DNA from 2 places in the Streptomyces sp. NBC_00076 genome. Region 2 is predicted to be linked to the other one. Evidence: riboswitches for the same ligand, from Rfam matches in the RefSeq annotation. Region 2 holds a riboswitch; the other holds the start of a gene.

Region 1 (4,205 bases), 2.0 Mb from region 2:
GCGCAGCGGGCCTACTTCCACCGCTGGGGCGTGCTCCCCACCGAGCTGTTCGAGGGGTCACCGCGAGCCGCGCTCACGCCCGCCACCGCCCTCTTCGTGCACGGCAGCTGGGTGCACCTGCTGGGCAACATGCTCTTCCTCTACGTCTTCGGGGTGATGACCGAGGAGCGCATGGGCCACGTCCAGTTCACCCTCTTCTACGTCGGCTGCGGCTACCTCGCCCTGCTCGGTTACGCCGCCGCCAACGCGGACTCCGAGCAGTCCCTGGTCGGCGCGTCCGGGGCGATCTCGGCGGTCCTCGGAGCGTTCCTGTACCTGTTCCCCGGGGCCCGCGTGACCAGTCTCCTGCCTTTCCTTTTCTTCCTGCCGCTGCGCTTCCCCGCCTGGGTCGTCCTCCCCTTCTGGGCGGCCCTTCAGTGGCTGGCGGCGGGCCAGGCGGCCGGGGGGCCGGGGGTGGCGTACCTGGCCCACCTGGTGGGGTTCGGGCTGGGGTTCGGTTACGCGTGGGTGCGGTTCGGACGTGGGACTAAAGTGAGATCCGCCCCAGCTCCGGCTCCCGAGGGAGAGAACCAGCCGTGATCACCGCGATCGTGCTCATCAAGACCAGCGTGGACCGGATCCCCGAGATCGCCGAGTCGATCGCCTCGCTGGAGAGCGTGAGTGAGGTCTTCTCCGTCACCGGGACGTACGACCTGATCGCCATGGTGCGGGTGCGGCGGCACGAGGACCTGGCGGAGGTCATCCCCGGCCGGATCAGCAAGATCCCCGGCGTGGAGGGCACGGACACGCACGTGGCGTTCCGTACCTACTCGCAGCACGACCTGGAGGCGGCGTTCGCGATCGGGCTGGACTCCTGACCCACTGAACACCGCCTCACCGTCCCAGCGCCCCAGGCCCTACGGAACCTCAGGCCCCAGAGCGGAACGCTTCTCAGACGGCCGGCACGCAGCGGCCGTCCTCCGTCCGGTACCGCCACTTCGCGCCCTCCCGCACGAGCTCCCGCACCGCGGTGACGAAGCGCTCCACATGCTCGTCCGGGGTGCCCGCGCCGAAGCTCACGCGGATGGCGTTCAACGACTTCTCGCCGGGCGCGGCCTCGGGCGCGCCGCACTCGCCCTGGGTCTGGGGCTCGCTGCCGAGCAGGGTGCGGACCAGCGGGTGGGCGCAGAAGAGGCCGTCGCGGACGCCGATGCCGTACTCGGCGGAGAGCGCGGCGGCGAAGTGGGAGCTGTTCCAGCCGTCGACGACGAACGAGATCACGCCGACCCGGGGGGCGTCGTCCCCGAACAGGGACAGGACCCGGACCTCGGGCACCTCGGCGAGGCCGGTGCGGACCTTCTCGATCAGGTACCGCTCGCGCTCGACCAGGGTGTCGAAGCCGGCCTCCGTCAGCGCCTTGCAGGCGGCGGCGATGGAGTAGGCGCCGATGACGTTGGGCGAACCCGCCTCGTGCCGGGCGGCACTCTCGTGCCACTCCACGTCCACTCCCCCGTCCTCGCGTCGCGTGACCTTGCGGCTGGCGCCGCCGCCCGCGAGGTACGGGTCGGCCGCGCGCAGCCAGTCGGCCCGGCCGGCCAGGACGCCGGAGCCGAAGGGGGCGTACAGCTTGTGCCCGGAGAAGGCGATCCAGTCGACGTCGAGGTCCCGCACCGAGACCGGGTGGTGCGGGGCCAGCTGAGCGGCGTCCAGGACGATCCGGGCGCCGTGGGCGTGGGCGGCGGCCGCGAGCTCCCGTACCGGCCACAGCTCCCCGGTGACGTTCGAGGCGCCGGTCACGCAGACCAGGGCCGGGCCGTGCGGGTCCCGCTCGGCGAGGGCCCGCTCCAGGGTGGCCACCGCCTGCTCGGGGGTGCGCGGGGCGTCGAGGTAGCTGACCCGGGCGTGCTGCCAGGGCAGCAGCGAGGCGTGGTGCTCGGTCTCGAAGACGAAGACCTGACAGTCGGCCGGAAGCGCGGCGGCGAGGAGGTTGAGGGAGTCGGTGGTGGACCGGGTGAAGACCAGCTGGTCGTCGGCGCGGCAGTCCAGGAACTCGGCGACCGTCCCGCGGGCGTTCTCGAAGAGGTCCGTGGAGAGCTGGGACAGGTAGCCGGCGCCGCGGTGCACGCTGCCGTAGTAGGGCGCGTAGGCCGCCACGTCGTCCCAGACGCGCTGCAGGGCGGGCGCGCTGGCCGCGTAGTCGAGCGCCGCGTAGGTCACCTCGCCACCCGTGACGAGCGGAACGGTGACATCGCTACCCAGAACAGGCAGAGGGGCACAAACGGACTGGGCGGCGACAGCGGTGGGGACAGACATGGCGAACTCCCGTGAGTGGCAGCTGAGTTCCCACGCGAGCGGGTACGGCTCGAGCGTGGGTGAAGGTGAAAAAGGGGGTGCGGAGGCGGGGCTCTGCGGCCCTATCGCATTCGCTGGCTCACGGAAGGCTCCTCGACGACCAGGACCCCTGGTGCGCTCACTCGGAAGAGTGCGAGGGGTCCGCGCTTGCCGCAGACCTCGCTGCCTGCGGCCTGGTCTTCACCCGGGGCACCCCGCCACGGACGGAGGGTTGCCGGACAGTCGGCCGGGGCCTCATGACTGTCACTCATGACCTGGTGCAAAAACGTACGTGAGTGATCGTGGTCCCGCAACCCGTGTCCGGATCGCGGGACATCGCCACGTCGTCAGGCGTTGCTGGCCGCCGCCCAGCGCTCCAGCGTCCGCTTGGCCGCACCGGAGTCGACGGACTCCGCGGCCTTGTCCATGCCGGCCCGGATCTGCTCCGTCAGCGGCGCCCCGGTCGGCTCCAGCGCCGCCAGCGCCGCCGCCGAGTTCAGCAGGACGGCGTCCCGTACCGGCCCCTTCTCGCCGTCCAGGAGGCGGCGGGCGACCTCGGCGTTGTAGGAGGGGTCGGCGCCTCTCAGCGCTTGCACCGGCACCAGTTCGAGGCCGACGTGCCGCGGGTCGAAGGCCTCCTCGGTGACCTTGCCGTCGCGCACGATCCACACCCGGGAGGTGGCCGTGGTGGTCAGCTCGTCGAGACCGTCGTCGCCGCGGAACACCAGCGCGGACGAGCCGCGCTCGGCCAGTACACCGGCGATGAGCCCCGCCATCCGGGTGTCGAAGCAGCCGATCGCCGAGGCGGTGACCCGGGCGGGGTTGGTCAGCGGGCCGAGCAGGTTGAACGACGTCGGAATCCCCAGATCCCGCCGGACCGCGCCGACGAACCGCATCGAGGGGTGGAACCTGGCCGCGAAGCAGAAGGTGATCCCGGCCTCCTCCACCACCCGGGCCACGCCCTCGGGCGACAGGTCCAGGTTGATGCCGAGCTTCTCCAGCACGTCGGAGGATCCGCTCGCCGAGGACGACGCCCGGTTGCCGTGCTTGACGACCTTCGCCCCGGTGCCCGCGATCACGATGGCGGACATCGTCGAGATGTTGACCGTCTTGGCCCGGTCGCCGCCCGTGCCCACGATGTCGACGGCCGGTCCGGGGATGTCCAGCGGCTGCGCGTGCGCGTACATCGCGTCGACGAGACCGGTGATCTCCTCGACCGTCTCACCCTTGGCCCGCAGCGCCACCATGAAGCCCGCGATCTGGGCGTCCGTGGCCTCGCCACTCATGAACCGGTCCATGGCCCAGGCCGTGTCACCGGCGCTCAGGTCCCGGCCGCCGAGCAGCGCGCTCAGCACCTCGGGCCAGGAACGGCCCGCCGCGGTGCCGCCTCCAGCGGGGGTCACAGCGCTCATAAGCCGCTCCTGGTTCGGTCCCGTACGCCGGGACACCGTTCTTCTCGTCGGCTCCACCCTATCCAGCGCCGGGCACGGCGAAGGGCCCCCGTCCGAAGACCGGACGGGGGCCCTTGCCGTGGTGTGGCGACGCGGTGGATCAGTGGTGGCCGTGGCCGCTGGTGATCTCCTTGTACTCCTCGACGCTCGGCTTGGGGATCTGCCCCTCCTCGCCGTAGTACGCCTCGCTGAGCTTGGCGCGCAGCTTCTCGGAGCCCTTCACCTTGCGCTCCACGCCGTTCTCGTCGACCGTCGGGCCGATCTGGGCCGGCACGTACTGCTCGTGCGCGGTGAGCGTGTGCAGCTGCTCCTGGCTGAGCGGCTCGTGCACCTCGATGAACTCACCGTGCGGCAGACGCTTGATGATGCCCGACTCGCGGCCGTGCAGCACTTTGTCCTTGTCGCGGCGCTGGAGGCCGAGGCAGATCCGCTTGGTGGCGATGA
Region 2 (4,205 bases):
CGACCGCGATGAAGCCGTACCCCTTCTCCGCGTTGAACCACTTGACGGTGCCCTGAGCCATGCCTAACTCCCCTATTACTGGCCCTTGCACAGATCCACACTTCATGGATCCGGGTCAGACCTCACCCCCCACATGATTGGGGGCGTGCGCCGGAACGCGTCGACCGCGGCCGAATGTATCCGCCCAACTGCCGTCTGCAACAGGTCAATCGGACGAGAATTCTGGACGCGAGCGATCCGGAATGTGGTGAGAATTCACCTGAATTCGGGGCAAGTCGGACCCCACAAAGAACACAAAAGCCACGAAAGAGGCGCACACTTTGGCTACATCTTGTCGGGCGTAAGGAAGAAATCAAGGCTGCCGACCTGTAAAACGGCGGCGCCTTCCCCAACTGTACCGCGCTCAACCACATTGAATTGCCCCCTCCGCTTCTCTTACGGAGGGGGCAATTCGATGAACGCTCGGTAACTGAAGTTACCGAAGGTAATGATCAGCCGCCGGCGACGGCCGGAATGATGGAGACACCGGCGCCGTCCGGGGTCGCGGTCTCCAGACCCTGCTCGAAGCGGACGTCGTCGTCGTTCACGTACACGTTGACGAACCGGCGCAGCTTGCCCTGGTCGTCGAGAACGCGCGCGGCGATGCCGGTGTGGTTCTTCTCCAGGTCGGCGATGACCTCGCCGAGGGTGCCCCCCTCGGCGGCGACCTCGGCCTTGCCGCCGGTGTAGGTGCGCAGGATGGTGGGGATGCGGACGTTGACGCTCACGATGTGACCTCCGGTCGGGGTTACTGGCCTAGGGCGCGGGGCTGTGTGGGATGTGCGGCTGCCGTCGCGCGGGCGCGACCGGCCGCACCGGCCCGCAGACGGACGACTACCTCTCAGACGAGCCCGGCCTCACGGAACGACTCCAGGTTGGGACGAATGGTCGCGGTCAGCCCCGTTCCCGCCACCGCGTCCAGCGTCTTGAGCCCGTCGCCGGTGTTGAGCACCACCGTGGTCTTGGCCGGGTCGAGAAGACCGTTTTCGATCAGCTTCCTCGTCACACCCACCGTCACGCCACCCGCGGTCTCCGCGAAGATGCCCTCGGTCCGCGCCAGCAGCTTGATCGCGTCGACGACCTGCTCGTCGTTCACGTCCTCCACCGCACCGCCGGTGCGACGGGCGATGTCGAGCACGTAGGGACCGTCGGCCGGGTTGCCGATCGCCAGCGACTTGGCGATGGTGTTCGGCTTCTGGGGCCGGACCACGTCGTGCCCGGCCTTGTAGGCGACGGACACCGGCGAGCAGCCCTCGGCCTGCGCACCGAAGATCTTGTACGGCTTGTCCTCGACGAGCCCGAGCTCGATGAGCTCCTTCAGACCCTTGTCGATCTTCGTGAGCTGCGAGCCGGAGGCGATCGGCACGACCAGCTGGTCCGGGAGCTGCCAGCCGAGCTGCTCGCAGATCTCGTACGCCAGCGTCTTGGAGCCCTCGGCGTAGTACGGCCGCAGGTTGACGTTGACGAAGCCCCAGCCCTCGCCGGCCGGGTCGCCGATCAGCTCGGAGCAGAAACGGTTCACGTCGTCGTAGTTGCCCTCGATGCCGACGAGCTCTCCGCCGTAGACGGCGGCCATGACGACCTTGCCCTGCTCCAGGTCGTGCGGGATGAACACGCAGGAACGGAAGCCGGCCCGGGCGGCGGCGGCGCCCACCGCACCGGCGAGGTTGCCGGTGGAGGAGCAGGACAGGGTGGTGAACCCGAAGACGCGGGCGGCCTCGATGGCCTGGGCGACGACCCGGTCCTTGAAGGAGTGCGTCGGGTTGCCCGAGTCGTCCTTGACGAACAGCTTGCCGGCGTCGACGCCCAGCTCACGGGCCAGGTTGTCGGCCTTGACGAGCTTGGTCCAGCCGGGGTTGATGTTGGGCTTGTCGGCCACGTCCGCCGGGACGGGCAGCAGCGGCGCGTAACGCCAGATGTTCGCGGGGCCCGCCTCGATCCGCTTGCGGAGCTCCTCGGCGTCGTAGGCGGAGAAGTCGTAGGCGATCTCGAGCGGGCCGAAACACTCCTCGCACGCGAAGACCGGGCCGAGGGGCACGCGGTGACCGCACTCGCGGCAGCTCAGCGCTGCGGCGGGGCCGAGGTCTACGGTGTTCGTGGTGCTTGCATCAGTCTGCACAGCCATGGAGGCGAGGCCCTTTCTCCTCATCTTCCTCACGACGCACTTCGCCGTGAGACGGATTTGGCACCTTCCCTAGTCGGGAGCCTCGCTGGTGACGAGAACCGACTGGAGGGTTGCCGGGGCTTCATCGGGCCGTATCCCTCTGCCCCTCTGGATGAGCGGTATGTGGTTGTTGATCGGTGAAACGAGGCGGCGACCCCCGACATGCGATGGTCATCCGCGTTGTTCAAGACTGTAACCGAAGGCCAGGACAGTTGAGATAGCCGTCCGAACCGCGAGATGGATCACATGGCCCACACGAGGCCATGGACAGCAGCTCGCCGAGAGAACGCAGAGGAGCCGCGCACTGTGCTGAATGAAGTCGAGCGCTGGCTGAGCACCCGCTCCTGGTCGAAGACCGATCGCCCGCTCCACAAGATCCTGGCAGCGAAACGCGCCACGGGCCAGTCGGTCAGCGTGGTGCTGCCGGCGCTGAACGAGGAGGAGACGGTCGGTGACATCGTCGCCGTGATCCGTCACGACCTCATGCAGCAGGTCCCGCTCGTCGACGAGATCGTCGTCGTGGACTCGGGATCGACCGACCGCACGTCCGAGGTGGCAGCCGCGGCCGGGGCGAGAGTCGTCCACCGCGACGACATACTGCCCCGCATACCGACCGTCCCCGGCAAGGGCGAGGTGCTGTGGCGCTCGCTCCTCGTCACCGGCGGCGACATCGTCTGTTTCATCGACGCCGACCTGAAGGAGTTCTCCTCGGACTTCGTCTCCGGGATCGTGGGCCCGCTGCTCACCGACCCCGGGGTCCACCTGGTCAAGGGCATGTACGACCGTCCGCTGGGCGGCGCCGCCGGTCAGGGCGGCCGGGTCACCGAACTGATGGCCCGCCCACTGCTGAACATGCACTGGCCGCAGCTGGCCGGTTTCGTCCAGCCGCTGGGCGGTGAGTACGCGGCCCGCCGCTCCCTCCTCGAACAGCTGCCGTTCCCCGTCGGGTACGGCATCGAGCTGGGCATGCTGGTCGACTCCCTGCACCTGGTGGGCCTCGACGCCCTCGCCCAGGTCGACATCGGCGTGCGCATCCACCGTCACCAGGACGGACAGGCGCTGGGCCGCATGTCCGCCGCGATCTACCGCACGGCCCAGCTCCGGCTGGCCCGCGGCCACCTCATCCGGCCCTCCCTCACCCAGTTCGAACGGAGCGGGGACGGCTTCGAGCCACGCACCTACTCGGTCGACACGGAGGAGCGCCCGCCGATGGCGGAGATCGCGGAGTACACGGCACGGAAGGTCGCCTGACGCGGGTGTGCCGTCGTATGCCATCGCCGTGTGACGCGGACCGTAGTACGTGCTTCTACGGTCCGTGGCGAAGGTCATCCGTACGTTTGAGCGTTTCCGGGCCGGGCTAGGTTGTGGCGTATGGCCTCCACCAGCGGTGCTGCTCAGGTACTCGTCGCGTCCAACCGCGGCCCGGTTTCGTACGAGGTGCGCGAGGACGGCTCGCTGCACGCCAAACGGGGCGGCGGCGGGCTGGTCTCGGGGCTGTCCGCGATCGGCTCGGACGCGGGTTCCCTGTGGGTGTGCTCGGCGCTGGGTGACGGCGACCGGGAGGCGGTGCGGCGCGGGGTCGGCGAGGACGGCGTGCGGATGCTGGACATCCCGGCCGACGTGCACGCCGACGCGTACAACGGCATCGCCAACTCGGTGCTGTGGTTCGTCCACCACATGCTGTACCAGACCCCGCTGGAGCCGGTCTTCGACACGGAGTTCCGGCGGCAGTGGGCGTCGTACGAGACGTACAACCGGGCCTTCGCCGAGGCGCTGGCCGAGGAGGCGGCGCAGGGCGCGTCGGTCGTGGTCCAGGACTACCACCTGACGCTGGTCCCGGGCCTGCTCCGGGAACTGCGCCCGGACCTGCGGATCGGCCACTTCTCGCACACGCCGTGGGCGCCGCCGGAGTACTTCCGGATGCTGCCGGACGACATCGGGCAACAGGTCCTGCGGGGCATGCTGGGCGCCGACCGGCTGGGCTTCTTGACCCACCGCTGGG

The links. A riboswitch is a leader RNA that binds a small molecule or an ion and turns the genes downstream of it on or off. The one in region 2 is predicted to bind S-adenosylmethionine.
Region 1: it holds a riboswitch for S-adenosylmethionine, as region 2 does, so the genes downstream of both, OHA64_RS12870 (aminotransferase class V-fold PLP-dependent enzyme) here and thrC (threonine synthase) in region 2, are expected to answer to the same signal.

What each region holds. Positions count from the first base shown of each region.
Region 1 is NZ_CP108242.1:2,812,134-2,816,338, forward strand. It holds gene OHA64_RS12860 (rhomboid family intramembrane serine protease) at 1-579, shown strand, start outside; gene OHA64_RS12865 (Lrp/AsnC ligand binding domain-containing protein) at 576-857, shown strand; gene OHA64_RS12870 (aminotransferase class V-fold PLP-dependent enzyme) at 931-2,292, opposite strand; SAM riboswitch class IV at 2,470-2,586, opposite strand; gene trpD (anthranilate phosphoribosyltransferase) at 2,658-3,722, opposite strand; gene OHA64_RS12880 (cytochrome bc complex cytochrome b subunit) at 3,862-4,205, opposite strand, start outside.
Region 2 is NZ_CP108242.1:4,841,221-4,845,425, forward strand. It holds gene OHA64_RS21830 (cold-shock protein) at 1-61, opposite strand, end outside; gene OHA64_RS21835 (MoaD/ThiS family protein) at 492-767, opposite strand; gene thrC (threonine synthase) at 881-2,164, opposite strand; SAM riboswitch class I at 2,182-2,322, opposite strand; gene OHA64_RS21845 (glucosyl-3-phosphoglycerate synthase) at 2,510-3,454, shown strand; gene OHA64_RS21850 (trehalose-6-phosphate synthase) at 3,575-4,205, shown strand, end outside.